3 regions of the Laceyella putida genome follow, and region 1 is predicted to be linked to each of the others. Evidence: riboswitches for the same ligand, from Rfam matches in the RefSeq annotation. Region 1 holds a riboswitch; each other region holds the start of a gene.
What was found. Region 1 has a riboswitch for lysine ahead of lysA (diaminopimelate decarboxylase). Riboswitches for the same ligand answer to the same signal wherever they lie in the genome.
Positions count from the first base shown of each region.

Region 2: linked by a shared signal. The riboswitch ahead of ACFQNG_RS10905 (amino acid permease) and the one ahead of lysA (diaminopimelate decarboxylase) in region 1 are both predicted to bind lysine.
Region 3: linked by a shared signal. The riboswitch ahead of ACFQNG_RS10005 (aspartate kinase) and the one ahead of lysA (diaminopimelate decarboxylase) in region 1 are both predicted to bind lysine.

Region 1 is NZ_JBHTBW010000052.1:47,984-55,171, forward strand. It holds gene ACFQNG_RS15730 (LrgB family protein) at 1-448, shown strand, start outside; gene ACFQNG_RS15735 (NAD(P)H-dependent flavin oxidoreductase) at 543-1,631, opposite strand; gene ACFQNG_RS15740 (hypothetical protein) at 1,739-2,608, opposite strand; gene ACFQNG_RS15745 (hypothetical protein) at 2,620-3,525, opposite strand; gene ACFQNG_RS15750 (DUF5682 family protein) at 3,470-4,003, opposite strand; gene ACFQNG_RS15755 (ATP-binding protein) at 4,000-5,094, opposite strand; lysine riboswitch at 5,274-5,464, shown strand; gene lysA (diaminopimelate decarboxylase) at 5,578-6,897, shown strand; gene ACFQNG_RS15765 (GNAT family N-acetyltransferase) at 7,016-7,188, shown strand, end outside.
Region 2 is NZ_JBHTBW010000031.1:61,760-68,947, reverse strand. It holds gene glmM (phosphoglucosamine mutase) at 1-684, shown strand, start outside; gene glmS (glutamine--fructose-6-phosphate transaminase (isomerizing)) at 1,059-2,885, shown strand; gene ACFQNG_RS10915 (LysE family translocator) at 2,994-3,599, opposite strand; gene ACFQNG_RS10910 (inositol monophosphatase family protein) at 3,797-4,594, shown strand; lysine riboswitch at 4,866-5,054, shown strand; gene ACFQNG_RS10905 (amino acid permease) at 5,160-6,605, shown strand; gene ACFQNG_RS10900 (TVP38/TMEM64 family protein) at 6,694-7,188, opposite strand, start outside.
Region 3 is NZ_JBHTBW010000024.1:15,175-22,362, forward strand. It holds gene ACFQNG_RS09995 (ABC transporter permease) at 1-73, opposite strand, end outside; gene ACFQNG_RS10000 (ABC transporter permease) at 75-1,004, opposite strand; gene ACFQNG_RS10005 (aspartate kinase) at 1,174-2,403, opposite strand; lysine riboswitch at 2,522-2,707, opposite strand; gene ACFQNG_RS10010 (RNA ligase family protein) at 2,867-3,652, shown strand; gene ACFQNG_RS10015 (HD domain-containing protein) at 3,649-4,284, shown strand; gene ACFQNG_RS10020 (AAA family ATPase) at 4,289-4,747, shown strand; gene ACFQNG_RS10025 (SCP2 sterol-binding domain-containing protein) at 4,778-5,101, opposite strand; gene tatA (twin-arginine translocase TatA/TatE family subunit) at 5,234-5,404, shown strand; gene ACFQNG_RS10035 (phytoene desaturase family protein) at 5,413-6,930, opposite strand; gene ACFQNG_RS10040 (lysophospholipid acyltransferase family protein) at 6,894-7,188, opposite strand, start outside.

The DNA.
Region 1 (7,188 bases):
AGATCTTCTTAAACAACATTTGAAGGAAATGATTATCAGCTTAAGCATAGGTTCATTTTTTGCCGTCATCACGTCCATTTTGCTTGCGCTTCTGTTCCGGCTAAGCAAAATCATGGTAATCAGCATTATTCCTCGTTCGGTTACCACACCGATCGCGATGGAATATGCCAAAACGCTTCACGGAAACCCTTCATTAACCGCTGTTTTTGTGATGATTACCGGCTTATCCGGCGTTGTATTGGGTCCGCTTCTCATCCGACTTCTTTCCTTGAAATCCCCCATTGCCAAAGGATTATTGATGGGAATGGGTGCACACGGCACTGGAACTTCCAAAGCGTTTGAACTGGGCGAGTTGGAAGGTACCTTTTCCAGTTTGGCCATGATCATTGGGGCCTTTATCACATTCATTTGGATTTTGTTATTACCCAATCTATCTTTCTTAATGTAATTAACCGGAAAAACGCGATTCGATCAGACAATGCATTTTTTGTTTATATCGCAAACCAATCTATACTACAATTCGGTTTATCTATATTGAATCACTATTGCCTATTATCTATTTCATTCAATCTTCCCAATAGTTTGCCAATCCCTTCTGTTATTTCTGTCATGAAGTCTTGAACAGTTGTCTCTTTAGCCAGGCGTATTCCTTGGCCCGCCCACATGGACATCCATTCAGGGCGTTGTTGTTGGGCTGCGGCTTGGCGGATTTTTTGTGTCAGGGCATGTTGATACGGGTAAGGCAAGGTTGTCGGCATCTGTTCAACCAAGTCCATCAGACGGTTATGCAATCCGCGGACGGCTTTACCCTTAATCGCTTGCGAAACGGCGGTCCGATCTTCTGAAGCTCGGAGCAACGCGTCTTTATATAAAGGGTGGGCGCCACTTTCTTTGCATGGGATAAAGGCTGTTCCCATCTGAGCGGCAGAGGCTCCCAAGGCGAAGCTGGCTACGATTCCCCTTGCATCCATGATGCCACCAGCCGCGATGATGGGAATACTGACGTGATCCGCCACTTGCGGCACTAATGCCATGGTTCCGATCAACGCTTCATGGTATGGATGCGCAAAGGTTCCGCGATGCCCTCCGGCTTCACTTCCTTGCGTGACAATCGCATCCACTCCGCTCCCTTCCAACCGGATTGCTTCAAGGACCGTTGTAGCCGTGCCGATGGTAAGAATCCCTGCCTGTTTGCATTTCTGAATCTTCTCTTTCGCCAACATCCCAAACGTAAAGCTGAAGACGGGAACACGCTCTTCTATAATAACGGCAAATTGCTCCTCAAACTGATCCTCATAAGCGCAAGTCAACTCTTCCGGCTCTATGCCCAACTCGTCACAAATGGGTTTGAGGCCGGTTTTTAGTTCAGTGCATACGTTGTTATCCGGGCTGTTATCATTTCCGGGAACAAATAAATTGACAGCAAATGGACGCGAAGTGCGCATGCGTATCTCCTTAATCTCTTCGCGCAATTTGGCTGGAGACAAATATCCGGCACCCAATGAACCCAATCCACCCGCATTGGATACAGCCGCGACTAATTCGGGTGTTGTGACCCCTCCCGCCATCGGGGCCAGAACAATCGGGTGTTGAACGGAACATAGCGAAGCAAATGTTGTTTGCTGAAACATCTTGCTACCCCCTTCTTTTCGCAAAACTAATTATATTGTAACAAAGCCGTCGCGGTCAGGCTTTGCAAAGAGAGGCACTCAAACGTATGTGCCACTCTTTGCACACTCTATCTCTCTTGTTTAAACACACTTAATTGTTCGTCCGTCCAAGCTGATTCATACACATGCAGGATCACGGCCTGTTTTAAATCCAATTGATTCGCGAAGATCAGCGGAATGAAAAATTGCTCCGTTTTGTAATAAAAGCAATAGGCCGGCCAGATTTGCTCTAATTGCTTCATGTTCATCCGGCTTGTGTTATTGAACAAGGTCCACCGTCTCGTCTTGTCGGATTCCTTGAGTCGGTCAAGATAAACCGCGCCCCGAGCCAATTTCAAGCACATCCGCCCCGAAAGGGAACGGACTAATTCATCTGCTTCGACATCGAGCTCGTTTGTTACCTTCACTCGGAACACGGGAAGATGGGTCGATTTATCAAGGGCAAAGTAGTGGTCGAATTGGCAATCTTCCACCTCAAACACACTTCTAAGCAACCGGGGCCGGATGGGGGTGGGAAAACAGGATTCTGGGATCCAGATCAGGACCCCCTCTTCTTTCTTTTTTTGTTGCTCCCATAGATGGACGATGATATAGCTGGTTTCATTCATTGTCATCAGAGAGAGGGGATATAAAGACCATTTGCTATTCTTTTTGCATTGTCGCTTCTTCGGTGGATCATAAGAATCAAGTTGGATAAATTGCCGTTTAAGCCAATCGCATTGCCGCAGCAACAAGAATAGTTGCGTGATTTGTTCTGGCCCTTGCTTGTCTGCTAGCTGTGTTAAATGATGGGACAGCTCGGGAAACCCCCATTCTTGCCAAAGAGTCGCCTGCTCGGCGATCTCCTGCATTTCCAAACGGGCGTGCTGTAAACCGGAGGCCAACAGAAACAGGAGTTGCTCTTCTAACTGTTCGATTAGCCTAACCATCTGTGTCATCGATTCCCTCCTCACCATTTCATCATGGGCCAAGTGTAGAGATACCGTGCATGCGTAGGAGAATCCAACGGAATAAAGGAGAGAACAGACAAAACCGGCTGATCGGTTAACAGGAGTTTGCCAAATAGCAACCCATCAGCAAACTCTTTGACCAGACGTTTCAAGCCACCTCTACTTTTTTCGGCAACACGCAACATGCGATGCTGTTGATCAATCGCATATACAACGTTTCCCGCTTGCACCAACAGCTTCGGATGAATCAGGGCACAAATCTCTTCTTGCGGGAATAAAGAGGAAGCTTGCTCTTGCAACTGAGTTAGCAGAGGTTGAAAAGAAGAAACCGCATAGGGCACCAACCGATCTAAATCGGTGTGCGTCAGTGTGCGCTGCCGGAAGGATTCCAGCTTGATTCGGCGTGGTTCCTGACCTGGATAGAGATAAGCTGAATCCGCTTCAAGCACTTGAAAGTAAGATGCCTTGGAAGATATGTTCATTTTTTGCGGGGTAATCTGCTTCTCCGCAAATAACGTTCCTTGATTCAAATCGATTAACATACTCGTCTCCACGATGAAGCCGGAAGTCAGGAGTTGGCGTTCATACCCCAACTCTACCAAGTTCAACCCGGATACTCGCTCCAGCTCTGTTTTGCGCCAAGTTTTTCCGACGAGCTCATCTAGCAAAACAGGGTTCTTTAAACCGTCTTGCAGATGTTTGCGGATCGCCGCTACGGTAAACCAAGCGTCGCTTAACAAACGGGCGATTTCGATTTGGTTCGTCGGGTGAAAATGCAACTCTTCTTTTAACGAGGTAAGAATATTACCCAGACGCCGGAGTTTATACGACTTCACAAACTCAGACAATTCAGCGAAAGTAGCGATACTTTGTTCGCTGACCATACTGTATCCTTGCTGGACCAACTCCGCTACCCCCTTTTCCACCAAGTGGAGCCCCGACGAAAGCAATGCCTCTTTTTCCGCCTTCGTCTTTTTGATCCGTTTGGGCCAGTCGTTCCATATACAGTGTGGTTCCCCGAGCCCACCATTCTCCTGTTTCAACACGTTCTCCAAGTTTCCGTGTCTCCATCATCCATGCGGAAGGAATATCGATGAAAGAACAATGGGCACCCAACAAGGATCCCGTGAAAATCGCCACAAACTCAGGTGAATAATCGCATATAGGGTAATACAACCGTTCTGGTTGCGGTGAGGTTTTATATGAATAAATCGCAACGGGAAGTTGCAGATCCTCTTCCAGCAAATGCGGAATCAACGGATTGGCATCGCTGGGCCCCTCGATCAAGATATGGCTGGGGCGAATTTGGTTAATCGCCCGCTGAACGTGATAAGCGCATGACGGAGAATGGTGGCGGATCGGTAAGAAATGAATGTGACTCATAATTGCTCCTTACATGTTTGATAAAAATCGGCCCACACCTGGCCTTCGCGGTCGCGAACGACGGTTTCCACATATTCCTTGACCACATCCAAGTCCGTGTCATCCTCTTTGGATACCGCACCAAACATGCTGCGCACCACTTCTTTCATTTGGATGGAGCCGTCTCCGAAGTAAGTAGAAAGAATCGCGCTGTTGGACATCACCGAAATCAATTCGGCTGTGCTTAACACGGTGGAAGGTTTTTTGATTTGCATTTGGCGGTCGATGGTTTTCCCGCGTCGTAATTCTTGGAATACGGTAGTCATCAGGCGCACGAGGTCAGGTGGGATTTGCGCTTCCAACCCCAAGCTGAGCATCTGCTCCTTGGCTCTTTCTTCCACCAACTTCATCTCTTGTTCCAAGTCAGTGAGCACAGGAATCACCACGAAGTTAAACCGGCGTTTTAATGCGGCGCTCATGTCGTTGACCCCTTTATCCGCCGTGTTTGCCGTCGCGATGACATTAAAGCCTTTTTCCGCATTGACTACAGTGTTCAATTCGGGAATTGCGATTTGCTTCTCAGACAAGATGGAGATCATCACATCTTGTATTTGCGAATGACAACGGGTTAACTCTTCAAATCGAACAAGCTTTCCTTGTTTCATGCCATCCATCATCGGGCTTTCCACCAACGCCTCCGTTGACGGGCCTTGCGCGATCAACATCGCATAATTCCATGTGTATTTGATCTGATCTTCATTGGTGCCGGATGTCCCTTGGACAATTAATTGAGAGGTTCCCGAAATCGCAGCGGATAGGTGTTCGGATAACCAACTTTTGGCGGTTCCTGGTTCACCCGCCAACATAAGCCCGCGATCCGATGCCAAGGTGGCAATTGCTACTTGTATCAAGGATCGATCTCCCCAGTATTTGGGCCGAATGCGGATTTTCTCTCCGTCTTTGGTAACCCATTCTTCTTCGGAACCTAAAATGAAACGTTCCACCATCCGTGGTGACAGCAGCCATCCTTGCGGTTTGGGATATGTATCTGCCAATTGCAAAGCTTCCAATTCTTTTTGACAGCGAATTTCTGCAGGGTAACGAACGGCCATAAGACGGTCCCCTCTCTGTTGTATGTATCTGTTGCGCTCACTTCTCTATCATCACATACCGAACTTATGTTCGCAATACATTGTAAAGAATGTGTTTAACCTCTTCACATCGAACCTATTGCGTGCTATACTAAAACACATTAATAAACCAACTGCATAAGCAAAACCTCATCATAACTTGATGAGGTAGAGGTTGCGACTTTTAATAGTACATGGCTTGAGATCCAGAGAAGATCCATGACAGCGATGGAAAGGAAAAGTCGCCGAAGTTCTCTTGCTTTCTCTGGGCAGGGGGGCTGGGTCTGTACCCGAACAGGGGCAGAACTGTCACGTATATCGATCCGCATATGCGTGGTGCGCTATCTTCAGGAGATATGGTTATGGTGCGGTTTTAATGAGGGATGCCGTCTATAGTCAGATGGTGTTTTTTATTTTGGCCCGACTGTATTCTCCTAATTTCATTCGTGATTGGGAGGTTTTTTTATGCCTTTATCTGGTACGAGCCGCATTGACGGGCGAGGCCATCTCACCATTGGTGGGTGCGATGCGATGGAATTGGCCAAAGAGTTTGGAACACCCCTTTATGTATATGATGAGGCGTTGATCAGGCAAAATAGCCGCCGTTTTGTCGAATCATTCAAACAAAGCGGTTTTGCTTTTCAAGTCGCTTACGCCAGCAAAGCCTTTAGCTGTATCGCCATGGCACAGCTGGCCGCCGAAGAAAACCTCTCTCTGGATGTCGTGTCCAGCGGTGAGTTGTATACCGCTCTCCAAGCCGGGTTCCCTGTTGAACGCATTCACTTTCACGGCAACAATAAAACGGAAGAAGAATTGCGGATGGCCCTCGAAGCGAATGTCGGGTGTTATGTCGTGGATAACTTCTATGAAATGGAGTTGCTCCATGATCTGGCGAGCACTGCCAACAAACGCGTCAATGTGATGCTCCGTCTTACACCCGGTATCGAAGTGCACACCCATGAATACATTTCCACTGGCCAAGAAGATTCGAAATTCGGCTTCGGTGTCTCCGATGGGCAAGCCATGCAGGCGATCCAACACGCGCTGGCAAAAAAACAGTTTAACCTCCTGGGCATTCATGTGCATATCGGATCGCAAATTTTTGATACGACCGGATTTGTGCAGGCGGTTCGGATCGTCAGGGCGTTTTTGGATCGGGTGCATGAAGAGATGGGGTATGAAGTACAAGTGCTTAACTTGGGCGGTGGTTTTGGCATCTCCTATACAAGCGAAGATGATCCGGTGGCGATCGAGGCCTTTGTGGAGACTATTACCCGTGAAGTGGCGGCCACATGGGATGAACGCGACTTGCCGAGACCGGAGATCTGGATTGAACCGGGTCGCAGCATCGTGGGAAATGCGGGTACCACGCTTTATACGATCGGTTCGATCAAAGAAATTCCGGGCATTCGCACCTATGTCGCTGTGGATGGTGGCATGACAGACAATATCCGTCCCGCGCTTTATCAAGCGAAATATGACGCGCTGCTTGCCAACAAAGCGTCGTTGCCGCCGGCGGAAACGGTATCCATCGCGGGGAAGTGTTGCGAGAGCGGAGACATGCTCATCTGGGACATCGCCCTGCCCAAAGTGAATAGCGGGGATATTCTTGCTGTTTTGTCGACTGGGGCCTATGGTTATTCCATGGCGAGCAATTATAACCGCCTGCGCCGTCCTGCCGTCGTCTTCGTCCAAGATGGCGAAGCGGAATTGGTTGTGGAGCGGGAAACCTATGAAGACCTGATCCGCAAAGACCGTAAAAGAGCTGTATTATCACAAATTTAGTTTTATAAATGAGAGAAGAGCCTGTCACTTGGTCAGGTTCTTTTTTGTTTTTTAGTAAAAACATTTTCAAATTAGGGAGAATTGGCTATAGTTAATATGGATACAGGAGGGAACGTTCATGTATACACCCGTTCGCTTTTTACAAGGAGATCAGGTATATTTGCGGCCGATTAGCGTCGAAGACACGGAATTGTATTTCCGCATGTTGTTCAATAAAGAAACAAGACGCCTCACCGGGACGCAAAAATGCTTCACCAGAGAACAAGTGAGGCAGTATATTGAAGGAAAGGC
Region 2 (7,188 bases), on a different contig from region 1:
CATCCGGAGCGTTTGCGACAAGAGGTGTTGAAAAAGCAAGCGCATCTGGGTTTGGCGTTTGACGGGGATGCGGATCGCTTAATCGCTGTTGATGAAAAAGGAAACCTGGTTGACGGAGATATGATCATGTCCATTTGTGCCGGTTACCTGAAAGAAAAAGGTGAGTTGAACGGGAATACCGTTGTAACCACTGTCATGAGTAACATTGGTTTCTTCAAGGCCATGGATGAAATGGGCATTAAAACCGAACGCACCAAAGTGGGTGACCGCTATGTGATGGAGAAAATGCGCGCGGGCGGATATAATTTGGGTGGAGAGCAATCTGGCCATATCATTTTCTTGGATCACAACACCACCGGGGACGGCATGTTGACCGCTGTCCAATTGTTGCGTGTGGTGAAAGATAAGGCACAGGCCTTGAGCGATCTGGCTGGGATCATGAAACAGTATCCACAAGTGTTGGTCAATGTGCGCGTTGCGTCCAAAGAAGGTTGGGAGCAAAACGAAGCGATTCAAGCCAGCATCAAAGAAGTGGAAAGCCTGCTTGGAAACGAGGGCCGTGTGCTGGTTCGCCCATCCGGGACAGAACCGCTCATCCGTGTGATGGCGGAAGGACCGGATGAACAAACGGTGAAAAATTATGTGGAGAAAATCGCTGATGTAGTTAGAAATCAGCTGGGTTAACGAGAATAAAGCGTTTTCGAGCGACATTTTCGGCAAGATGTCGCTCTTTACTTTTGATTTCTTTTCGAATAACATAAATACATCCCTTTGTTTTGTGATCGAATGTCAAGGGCAGCAAAACAAGGGAATTTGATTTTGTCGTAAAAGCGCCAGGACTGTAGCACGGACGGCAACGCTACAGTTGACGAGGTGGAGGAATATCGAAATTTCGGCGGATACCTCCCGGCTTCGCATCAAAGCCGAGGAATCGCGGGACAAAACAATGGGGCGACTCATTGAACAAAACCTGCGATATGATGCGCGAACGGACTTTGGGAACAATAAACAAAAAGAGAAATATCATGAAACCAATTTTTTAGGGGGTACAACTAAATATGTGCGGAATCGTGGGTTACATCGGAGAGAAGCAAGCTCAGTCCATCTTGTTGGAGGGACTCAGCAAGCTGGAGTACCGTGGGTATGACTCTGCCGGATTGGCTGTTTACAACGGTGAAACAATCAAGGTAAACAAAGCCAAAGGTCGTTTGGCCAATCTGGAAGAACGCTTGTCTGTGCAATCCTTACCAGGGGTACTTGGGATTGGACATACGCGTTGGGCCACTCACGGAAAGCCATCAGATGAGAACTCTCATCCCCATGTGGACATGGCGGGACGGTTTGCTGTGGTACACAACGGGATTATCGAGAACTACATCGAGCTGAAAGAAGAGCTGATGGCGAAAGGACACGTTTTCACTTCTGAAACGGACACGGAGATCGTGGCGAAGTTATTGGCGGAACTCTGGGACGGCAGTCTTGTTTCCACTGTGCAAAAAGTCGTCGCCCGTTTGGAAGGCGCGTTCGCACTCGGGATCATCAGCGAGTATGAGCCGGATAAGTTGATCGCTGTGCGTTATGCGAGCCCGCTTGTCGTGGGAGTGGGTAAAGGGGAGAACTTTATCGCTTCCGACATTCCAGCGATTTTAAAGCACACGCGCGATGTGCATATCCTGGAAGATGGGGAAATGGCCATCCTGAAACCGGAAGGCGTCACGTTGATGCGCGTCGATGGCACACCGGTTGCGCGCGACACCATGAAAGTCCAATGGGACATCGAGACAGCGGAAAAAGGCGGCTTTGACCACTTCATGATGAAAGAGATCCACGAACAGCCTAAAGCGATTCGTGACACCCTGAGCGGACGGGTGAAAGAAGGGGTGGTTGACCTTTCTCAAGAAGTCGGCTTGACGCCGGAGCAGATCAAAGGCATTGAGAAAATTCACTTTGTCGCATGCGGCACCGCTTATCATGCGGGATTGATCGGCAAATATGTCATGGAAGATCTGGCTCGCATCCCTGTTGAATGCGATGTGGCTTCCGAGTATCGCTACCGGAATCCGATCATCACTGACAAAACCCTGGTGGTGGTGGTAAGCCAATCGGGTGAAACGGCCGATACGCTGGCGGCGTTGCGTGAAGCGAAAAGCCAAGGCGCGCGTGTGATCGCGATTACGAACGTGGTGGGTTCCAGCGTGGCCCGTGAAGCGGATGACGTGATCATCACATGGGCTGGACCGGAGATTGCGGTGGCCTCGACGAAAGCGTACACCTCACAGTTGATCGCCATTTATCTCTTAAGTCTCTATTTCGCTCAGGTTCGCGGGCCAAAAGCGGTGAGCGAATTGAGTGAGATTGTCAGCCATCTGCTGGAGTTGCCCGCCAAAGCCGAAGCGGTGCTTAAGCAAGAAGCGCAAATCGCCCAGTTTGCGCGTGGCATCGCGACGAGTGAGCACCTCTTCTTCTTGGGTCGCGGCATGGACTATGCTGTGGCGCTCGAAGGTTCGCTGAAGCTGAAGGAGATCTCTTATATCCACTCTGAAGCGTATGCGGCGGGTGAGCTGAAACACGGCACTTTGGCATTGATCGAAGAGAACATCCCGGTGGTGGCCTTGGCGACCCAACATGCGGTGTATGAAAAAATGGTCAGCAACATTCAAGAGGTGAAAGCGCGCGGCGCCAAAGTATTGGGCATCGCGGTGGAAGGCAACCATGAGTTGCAAAAAACGGTGGACGAAGTGATCCACATTCCCAAAACGATCGATCTCTTGGCACCGGTACTGACTGTGATCCCACTCCAGCTCTTTGCATACTATGCTTGTGTGGAGCGTGGCTATGATGTGGATAAACCACGCAACTTGGCGAAGAGCGTGACGGTGGAATAAGAGACATACGGGTTTTTATAGACACTCCGTTGTTTGCCCTCGGGCAAGCAACGGAGTGTTTTTATTTTGGCGTTGGGACATCATGTCAATCCTTTCGTTGTCATGGGCTTAAGGAAACAGGAAATAAGAGATTGCCTTGACGATAAAACTGCCGCCATAAATGATTAAAATAAAGCTGGCCACCCGCATGAACGTGGATACCAGTTTAGGCTTTACATAGTGGCGACAATGGCTGATGGCAAAGGATAACAGGGAGTTCCACAGGCCCGCACCTATGAGCAACCACATGAATGCCGACCAGATCCACTGTGGAGTATGTTGGCTGATGGTGCTGTAAATGGCCAACCATGATAAAAAATCGCTGGGATTGATCAAACCAAGGCAAAAACCGCGCATCATTGCTTGAGCCGATGGGGAGAAGACGACAGAAAGCAAGGAGATGCTGCTCTTTTCGGATTTCAGTCCAATACGGATGAGAAAATAGCCGCCAATCAAGGAAAAGAAGGCGCGAATCCATTCGCTTTTCAGCCAATCAGACAAACCGTAAAAAAGAATCATCATGATAAACAGATTGGAGATGACATCCCCTATACCCACCAACCATGACAAATAAAAACCTCGATTAATCCCAAGTTTGATCATCTCTATATTCGCTGGCCCCACAGGGGTGGATAAAGCCAAGCCAAGGAGCAGAAAATGATACCAACTTTCCATCGCACTTCTCCTATCCTAAGACAAGTTCTTTTCACATCATATGCTTCATCGCATTCGGACTTGCCAAAATGACAACATTGCCAACGTGAATTAATAAACCAGATGGGTTCTTATGTCCGGGGTACGACATCCGACGTCGCGCTTCTCTTTCGTTATAATGATAGGTGCAGGGATATCAGCACAAAGGAGCGATCAAAATGGGTGAGGCAAGAGAGATGCTGTCGCTGACGCAAGAATGGGTTAGAGAAGCGGGAACCAAGATTCGCGCATTCCTTGCGGTGGGAACGGTGAGGTTTGAGACCAAAAGCCGTAAAAATGATTTGGTGACGGAGATGGATCGTGAGACGGAACGGTTCTTGGTTGAGAAAATCATGACGCATTTTCCGGAACATCGGATTATGGGTGAGGAGGGCATCACTGAACGGCCCGAGCGGTTTGATGGGTATGTGTGGTTTATTGATCCGATTGATGGAACAAGCAATTTTGTGACGCAAGGTTGTGACTTTGTCATTTCGATCGCCCTGTATCATGGACGCGAAGGGATTCTGGCGATCGTGTATGATGTGATGCGGGATGAGATGATTTATACTGTAAGGGGAGAGGGAGTTTACCTCAACGGGCACCAATGTCCCTCCCTGGCAGCGGATGACCGGGCTCTGATTGATTCATTGGTGGCGGTTGAGTTCATTTTCCGAAGTGAAACATCTGACGAATATATGAGCAAAATCATGGAGCTGGGCCCACATATTCGCGGGTTCCGCGTGTTTGGTGCCACCGCTCTCGCCATGGCCAAAGTGGCGGTGGGGCGTGTACAAGCTTTTGTCACAGCAGGTACCAATCCGTGGGACTTTGCCGCGGGCAAAATGCTGATTGAAGCGGCGGGTGGCCGTGTCAGTGACTTGCGCGGGGAGTGCTTGGTGTTAGAGGAACGTTGTCCCGTATTGGCTTCTGTGCCCAGCATTTATGGTGAACTGCGCGATTGGATTGCAAAGTAGCCAGGTTTGGGCGAGCACTTTCCTGCCGGCTTTCCCTTTGGGTGGCTGGCAGTTTTTTATATCTTTGCGAGCGAGAAAACCCCTGGCTTCAGCTATGGGGATGAGAGCGAGCGTCGCGGGATTACCCAAGAATCCCCTGCCTTTAGGCATGGGAGTGGTCAACAGATTGATTTAGTATTATTTTACACAAAGGTTCGCATTGAAAAACAACAATAATTCATTTATACTCGTGACATATGAAATGAAATAGATTAACCCTCATCGATGTCTTCGGTGAGGTAGAGGTCGCGGTTTTTATGAGTAGTTGATTGGAGACACAGAGAAGTCGATGAAGATCAATGAAAGGGAAAATCGCCGAAGCTTTGCTGCCATCTCTGAACAGCAAGGCTGGGGCTGTACTCGAAAAGGGACAGCACTGTCACATTTGCTGGCCGAGCAGATGTGGTGCGCTATCTTGCGGGGATATGGTGTGGGTTTTGCGCAGCCGCCCGATGCATTTGTTAAGGCGGTATTTTTATTACCCGGACCACCTCGCCATACTAATACAGTAGAGAGGTGTTTTTTTATGAGCAGAGAAAATTCGGTCAGCGATTTGAGGCGTGACTTAAAAGCTAGACATCTCATGATGATTGCCATTGGCGGCTCCATTGGGACGGGTGTCTTTTTGGCCAGCGGTTCCGCGATTCAACAAGCGGGCCCCGGCGGAGCATTGATTGCTTATCTGGCCATCGGGTTGATGGTTTATTTCCTGATGTCCAGTCTGGGTGAATTGGCCACTTACATGCCGGTTTCGGGGTCGTTCAGCACGTACGCCAGCCGATTTGTCGATCCGGCTTTTGGTTTTGCGTTGGGATGGAACTACTGGTACAACTGGGCCATTACCATTGCCGTGGAACTGTCGGCCGGCGCCATCATCATGAAATATTGGTTCCCTGACTCTCCAGCCATTTTGTGGAGCGCTTTGTTCTTGGTGTTGATGTTTGCCTTGAACGCGTTATCGGTGAAAGGGTATGGTGAATCGGAATACTGGTTCTCATTCATTAAAGTAGCGACGGTCATTATTTTTATTGTCGTGGGAATATTGATGATCGTGGGCATTTTGGGCGGGCAAGCGATTGGCGCCAAAAATCTGACCATCGGGGAGGCTCCTTTCCCAGGCGGCCTGATGGGAATCATCAGCGTGTTTATGATTGCCGGCTTCTCATTCCAGGGTACGGAATTGGTGGGAGTGGCCGCGGGTGAGAGTGAAAATCCACGCGAAAATGTGCCGAGAGCGATTCGACAAGTATTCTGGCGGATTTTGCTGTTTTATGGTTTGGCGATTCTCGTCATCGGAATGATCTTGCCGTATACGCATCCCAATCTGGCCGGCGGTGATGTGGATCAGATCGCCAAAAGTCCGTTTACCTTGATTTTTGAGCGTGCGGGTCTCGCCTTTGCCGCCTCGGTGATGAATGCCGTGATTTTAACGTCGGTCCTCTCGGCGGGTAACTCGGGGATGTACGCTTCGACGCGGATGTTGTGGACACTTGCCAAAGAAGGAAAGGCGCCGAAGATTTTCGCCAAAGTGACGAAAAACGGTGTGCCGATTTATTCGCTCTTGGCGACGGCCGCGATCGGGATGCTGGCCTTCCTCGCTTCCTTGGTGGGGGAAGGAAAGATCTACATCTGGTTGCTGAATGCTTCCGGCATGACTGGATTTATCGCTTGGTTGGGGATTGCGATCAGCCATTACCGTTTCCGCCGCGCATATGTCATGCAAGGGCGGAACTTGGCTGACTTGCCTTACCGGGCAAAATGGTTCCCCTTTGGTCCGTTGTTTGCTTTTACCCTGTGCTTGATCGTGATTGTGGGGCAAAATTACCAAGCGATCCTAGGTGAATCGATCGATTGGTACGGGTTGTTGGTTTCCTATATTGGCATTCCCGTATTCTTGGCCTTCTATCTGGGGTACAAGTGGGTGAAGAAAACGAAGCTCATCCCTTTGGGAGAGTGTGAGCTGGATAAGTGATGAAAGAGGCTGCTGTGCAGCCTCTTTTTTGCTGAAGTGCCGGGAAAAGTGTTTGGGTTTGCTTGATATTTGAATTGAGTGTGCTTGATTACCTGTCTCCCGTCATGATATCGGTTGCTTCACCTTTGGGTGTACCCATGTTATCCCGTCTTCTCTTATAGAGAAGGGACAAGCCAAGGGCCAAGAGAAGCGCCCCGAAGATGAGCTGGATCAGCCAGGGGTCCAATTGCAGGAGCTGATAACTGACCAAGGTCTCGAGGACCGTGGAGGGGATTTTCCCAAGCGCGGTCGCCCAGAAGAAGGATGACGGGGACACGGTGGTCATTGCCCCTGCCATATTGACGGCACCCGATGGGATGAAAGGCAAGATCCGGGCCAGTGTGAGTGTCCACGTTTGTTCGCCGGGGGAGAGGCGGCCCATGGACTGAATCCACTTCCAGTGCTCATGGCGCTGGAAGTGAAATCTTTTTATGCCGCGGCGAACCAACGCAAAAGCGAGCAGAGAGCCGATCAGCTCGGTGAACCAGGATAACAAGCCGCCAATCCAAGGGCCGAAATAGAGCACATTGGCAGTCGTGATGAA
Region 3 (7,188 bases), on a different contig from region 1:
GGCGCCGGATCTGCTCCATCGCCCTCTCCGAACGCACCACGGGTTGAAAACGCGGATTCATCGCTGGTTCCATCTCATTTGCCCCCTTTAATCAACTGGATGCGGGGATCAATCCAACCATAAGCCAAATCGACCAAGAAATTGACCGCAATCAACAGGGAGGAATAAAACAGCGTGATTCCCATGATTAAGGGATAATCGCGATTGGAGATGCTCTCCACAAAATACTTGCCAATCCCCGGGATGGAGAAGATGCTCTCAATCACGAAACTGCCGGTCAACACCCCGACCGTCAGCGGGCCCAACACCGTAACCACAGGCAAAATCGCGTTGCGGACGGTGTGCCGCACAATCACCAAAGAAGGCGGCAGGCCCTTTGCTCTGGCCGTGCGGACATAGTCTTGCGTCAATACTTCCACCATGCCCGACCTCATCAGCCGGGTCACACTGGCCAGCGGAAACGCAGCGAGCGCAATCGTGGGCATCACGGTGGAAGCAAACCCTTCCCACGTGGCCACGGGCAAGAGCGCCCACTCGACTCCCAAATACTTTTGCAGCAAAGGGGCCAACACGAAGCTGGGAACGGAAATGCCCAACACCGCGATCAACATCGAGAAATAATCAAGCCATTGGTTTCTCCTGAGCGCCGCCATGACGCCCAAGGTTAAGCCGACCGCGACCGCCAGCAACAACGCTTGCGCCCCTAACTGCGCGGAGACCGGAAACCCTTCGGAAACAATCTCATTAATCGTGCGGGATTCGTATTTGAATGATGGCCCCAGATCAAACAACACCAAGTTTTTCATATAGTTGATATACTGAATGGGAAGCGGATCATCCAGTTGATAGTAAGCGTACAAATTTTTCAGCACTTCTTCAGGAAGCTTCTTTTCATTGCTGAACGGATCTCCCGGAATCGCTTTCATCATCATGAATGTGACCGTCGCAATCACCCAGAGGGTGAGAACCATCTGGATCAAACGGGTCATCACATATCTGGCCAAATAGCAACCCCTCCTAAATATATCCTTGTAAGCAACATATTTTTCAATTAATTTTATCATCACTCAAATTATTATTTTCGGTCAACAAATAATTTTATTGCCCTCTGTTTATTGTCTTGAAAATAAAGAAAAGGTGACCCCGCATAACACGGGATCACCTTTTCTTTATTTATACTTTCACTTCCACTTGATCCAAACCAAAAGCCGTGTGCAACCGGCGTGCCCCTTCCAGGGCCAGTTCACGCTCTACCACGCAGGAGATTTTAATCTCCGAGGTGGAAACCATTTTCACCCGAATGCCCGCTTCACTTAAGGTGGCAAACATCTTGGCGGCCACACCTGGGCGTGTCATCATGCCAACCCCAACTGCGGACACCTTGGCCAAGCCCGCTTCATATAAAATTTTGGCAAAGCCGAGTTCCGCTTGTGCCGCTTCCAGCACTTGGCGCGCTTCAAGACCTTCTTCTTCATTTACGCTAAAGGCTACATCGACCCGCTCATGATCATGTTCACTCTGAACGATGATATCCACATTGATATGCGCCTCCGCCAATAATCCGAATAATTTGGTTAGGGTGTTTTCATGATTTGGCAATCCCAACACCTTAATTCGCGCTACCTGCAAGTCATGTGCAATCCCTCTGACATTGTGTGAGGTTTCCATCGCATTTTCCTCCTTAACCCAGGTGCCGGGCTCATCGACAAAGCTAGAGCGCACCATTAATTGTACCTTATTTTGCAAAGCGGCTTCCACAGAGCGCGGATGGAGCACACCCGCTCCCAGATGAGCCAATTCCAACATCTCTTCGTATGAAATCTCGTCCATCTTTTGCGCCAAAGGAATGACACGTGGATCAGCGGTATAAACCCCCGTCACATCTGTATAAATCTCGCAATAATCGGCTTTTAAGGCAGAAGCCAGCACGACCGCCGTTGTGTCTGATCCGCCCCGCCCCAGCGTCGTAATCTCTTTATCTGGTGAAATCCCTTGAAATCCGGCGACAACCACGACTTCCCCTTGCTCCAACGCGTTCATGATCGTCTCCGTTTTCACGTCATTGACCATGGCCCGCCCATGGACATGATTCGTTTCAATTCCCGCTTGCCAACCAGTGAGCGAGCGCGCTTTCAGCCCTTTCTGATGCAAGGCCATGGACAACAAGGCGATACTTACCTGCTCTCCTGTCGTTAACAGCATATCCATTTCACGCGGAGAAGGGTGTGGACAAATCTCTTTGGCCATCCCAACCAAATGATCCGTAGACTTTCCCATCGCTGACACGACAGCAACACATTGCTTTCCTTGGGCATAGGTATGAGCTATGATCTCTGCTACAGCCTGAATCCGCTCAATGCTCCCTACCGAGGTACCACCAAACTTTTGCACCACGATGCTCATGGCTACTCTCCTCTCAATTCTACATGGCTAGCTAGAAAAGCCTGTAAATAAACAGAAAGACCACAGCAGAGAATCGCTCGCTGTCGCCTTTGTCGTCACGCTCCAGCTCGCTCATCTACTGCGGATTAGCGCTTCACAAAAGCAAAAAATCGCTTCTGTGACAGTCCTGCTCCTGTTCGGACGCAGTCCCAGCCTGCCTTCTGTCGGGTCTTCCAGCAAACTTCGGCGGCCTTTCCCTTTCCTTGTTCTTCAACGGCCCGTCCTCCAAACAAGTACTCATGAAATCCGCACCTCTACTCCACAAAGAGTGGCGAGAATTCTGATATAGTATTAATTTTTTTGATATTAACATAGCACAACCAAATTGGCAAGGTGAAAAAACACTCTTTTTTTCATGACTTTTAACGATATATTATTTATTATTAATATAAAAAATGATTAAAAAGTAAAAGGTGAACCCTATATGGAACCCATGATCAAGTACCCGCGCACGCGACATTTGTCTGGCTCAGGGCTACAGCCTGGCGATGAGGATTTAACCGTCGCCTCCTATCAAGAGTTGATCGGACAACCGATTGTCATCGAAGAGAAAATGGACGGGGCCAATGCCGGCATCAGCTTCGGCCGGGACGGCACCTTGCTACTGCAAAGCCGTGGCCATTACTTGACGGGAGGCCCACGGGAGCAGCAATTTGCCTTGCTCAAAAGCTGGGCCCACCGTTATGCCCACGAACTGTGGGATTTGTTGCAAGATCGTTACATCATGTACGGTGAATGGATGTACGCCAAACACACTGTCTTTTATACGGATTTGCCCCATTATTTTTTGGAATTCGACATCTATGACAAACAAGCCGGCATTTTTCTATCCACCGCCAGACGGCGTGAATTCCTGGCTCGAGCGCCCTTTGTCGTTTCGGTAAGGGTGCTGTATGAAGGCATCGCCCCGCGAAAAAAACCACTGGCGGATTGGATTGGCTCCTCGCCCTTTATTGCGGTCGACCATTTGGAGAAACTGAGACACCTGGCCACCCAACTCAAGCTTCAGCCTGAGCTGGCTATAAGGGAGACCGATCACTCCGGATTGATGGAAGGGTTATATATTAAGGTAGAAGAACATGGCCGCGTGAAAAACCGTTACAAATGGGTACGTTCCGGTTTTTTGCAAACGATCATCGACTCCGAGTCGCACTGGATGAACCGACCCCTCATCCCCAATCAATTGCGGAAAGGGGTGAGCTTATTTTGATTGATGGAAACGCATCGGGCAACCGCCGGCACATTCTGCATGAATTCCCTTGGTTGCAAGCTCTCAGCCAAGTCCCGCAAGATCCGGAGTATCATGGGGAAGGGGATGTGCTCACCCACACCTGGATGGTGGTGGATGAACTCAGTCAGCTTCCCGCTTGGCAAATTCTGCCTCATGAAGAGCAATCCCTGCTATTCATGGCCGCCCTCTTCCATGATATCGGCAAGGAACCCTGTACACAAATGGGCGAAGATGGCCGCTTTCACGCTCCCCACCACGCCAAAGTGGGCGCACAGATGATACGGGAGAAAATGTTTTCCCTCCCAATCCATACCAGGGAAAATCTGGTGCAGCTTGTCCGTTACCATGGCTTACCTTTATGGTTTTTTGAGAAACCCGATCCCGAGAGAGCGGTGATCACCGCCAGTTGGCACATTCGCCTCGATTGGGTCGCCTTGCTCGCGGAAGCGGATGTGCGCGGACGAATCTGTCCAGATCAACCGGAGTTGTTGGAACGCATCGAAATCTTTCGCCAATATGCCACCGAATTGAAATGCTACACCCAACCCCTGCCCTTTGCCAATGCGCATACGCTTCCGTTATTTTCGGAACGCCCATCTCCAAGCGACTGACGTATTGTATGACGATACCCGGTGTGAAGTGATCCTGATGTCCGGTTTGCCCGGAGCGGGAAAAGATACGTGGATCAGCCAAACCCATCCCGATCTCCCGGTCATTTCCCTTGACCAAATCCGGCGCGAACACGGCATTTCCCCCACCGCCAACCAAGGGGAGGTGATCCAAATCGCCAAGGAGCAAGCCAAAGTCCTGTTGCGGCAAAGGCAATCATTCATCTGGAACGCAACCAATCTCACCCGCCATTTGCGCGATCCGCTCATCGATCTGTTCGCCGCCTATGGCGCGCGCATTACGATCGTGTATATGGATGCGCCACTCGATCTCTTGCTCTCCCGCAACCGGAAGCGCAAACACGAGGTGCCTGAGGCGGTGATCCGGAAATTGGTGCGGAAATTGGAAGTGCCCACACTTACGGAAGCGCATCATGTGGAGTGGATCACAGCCAAACAAGCCTGACCTCCATCCCGAGGTATCAGGCTTGTTCATTTAAGCGGCGTAATGTTTTAACACTTTTTGCAAGCGAAGGGCGGCCTCAACCGAGCCTTTCACTTTCAATTTGCCCATCATCAGGGCGGTCGTTGCCCCCAACTTCCCGGTCACGAGCTTCACTAGGACCTCATCTTTGATCACCAGCGTGCAAGTGGGCTCCCACTTGCTTTCCTCTGTCCACTCCGCTTTGCCTTCACTTAAACGCACTTGGTAAGTCCCGCTGGTCAGCTCCAATTGATACACATCATCCAATTGGGCAATCCCGGCAGGGTCTTGGTTGATTTTTTCAGCCAATGAAGCGAACATGTGAATTAAGTCCACAGCATTCCTCTCCTCTTCTTCATTCTAACTTGATTATAAAGCAAAAAAAGCTTTACTTGGCATCTTTCTCATGAAGAGATATAATGGCTAAAGAATATCTCAGGCAATACCTGCCTGTTGGAGCGTGAAATTATGGCTGGCATCGGTTTACCAGGACTCATCGTCATTTTGGTTGTCGCTTTATTGCTTTTCGGACCCAAAAAGCTGCCTGAATTGGGGCGCGCGACCGGACAAACGTTAAAAATGTTTCGCGATGCGGTATCCGGCAAAGAAGAAAACAAAGAGAAAAAAGAAGATAAATAAGCGAAAGCTCACCCCTTTGGAGTGAGCTTTCTTTCTTTCTTCTCTTCCTCTCGCTTGATCAGATGGGCGACATGCAGCCCGCTGATGGCCGCCATCGCTTGGTCGCCCCCCGGATATGTACCCGCCCCCGCATAATATAACCCTTGCCGCTTGCGATCTTTGAGCGGTTGGCGCACGGCGGTTCGAAGCCCATGAAAAGCCCGGCCATTCAACGCTCCGCCATAAGCACCCGTCATCTCCTGCAACTCAAGTGGCCCCAACCATTTCTCCACTTCAATCTGTTCGCTCAACCCCTGCAAGCCCCAGACACGTTCCAACAAATACAAGAGTTGCTCGCGATATTGATCGATCTGACCCGGTTTCAGCTCCCGATTGGCCGGAACTTGGACAGAAACGCACAAATTGCTGCCCGAACCGGCACGCTCCGGCTCATACAACCCTGAGTACCCCACATAAATAAGAGGCTGATTCGGCCATGTCCGTTGCTCGAACAAATCAATGTAATGCCGCTCAATCTCCCGGGGATAAAAATAATTGTGATATTGCAAAATGGGGTAGGTTTCTTTGCAACCGAGGAATCCGACGATTTGCGAACAACTTTGTTTGCGCAAATCAGGTTGGCGGCGGCCATCGGACAATAAAGAGGCTTTCGTTTGGGCCGGGTCGATACAGGAAACCACGATATCCGCCTCCCATTTTTGCCCGCCTGCCTCCACCCCAGTCACTTGCCGTTCAGAAAGCAGGATTTGCTCGACGGCACATCCCGTGATCATCTCCACTCCCAGCAATTGGGCCAATCGAACCAAGGACTCAATGATCCGCTCATTCCCGCCTTCGACGTAAGAAACACCCTGCACCAATTCAAGGTAAGCGAACATCGCCACCACCGCCGGGGCCTTGTATGGGGAAGAACCGACATAGGTCGCGTAACGATTCATCATCGCAAGCAAGCGCGCATCATCGAAAAAACGCCGATGAAAGGTGTCCAACGGCTGCAACAGCTTCATCTTTAGCGTCGATTTCACTGATTCCAAGCCGATCAGATCAGTCCAAGAAGCGGTTGGTTGTTCCAACAGGACTTCTTCCACCCACTCATAGATCATTTGAACCGCATACAGGTAGTCCAAAAAACCCGTTCGGTTTTCCGGCGAAACGGCGGTGAGTTGCTCCGCCATCGCATCGCCATCCGCCGTCAGATCGAGAATCGATTTATTATAGAAAAAGTGCCGGCTATTGACGGGCAGCGGAATAAACCGCAACTCGGGGTCAAGAAAAGATCCGGCTTCCCTAAAAATCCGTTCAAAAATCCATGGCATCACCATTGGGGCCGGTTCCAAATCAAATTGATATCCTCCCTCCAGTGTGAGTGAGCGACATGTCCCACCAACAAAATCTTCTTTTTCAAACAAGGTCACTTTGAAGTCCATCGTGGACAATTTGATCGCCGTGACCAGGCCCGCTATGCCCCCACCGATGATGATTCCTTTTTTCATCGCTGTGATCGCCCTTTCTTTCGTCGTTGCCACCACTCGTACACTTGTCTGAGTTGCTCTCGCAGCTTGATCCAGTTTTGTTGCAGCGATGGATATCCATTCCATGCCAACTCATATTCCGAAAGTCGGTTGGCGATCACTCGCTCACGCAAGGCGTCCAATTCAAGGGCAAGCTCCTTTTCGCAAGCGGCAATCCATTGCCGACGGTGCCCTTTGACAAAGGTGTCCGGCAAAAGGGGGTCCATCAGATGCAGATAGACATCAGGCCGCTTTTGGGTAAAGGAAGTATAA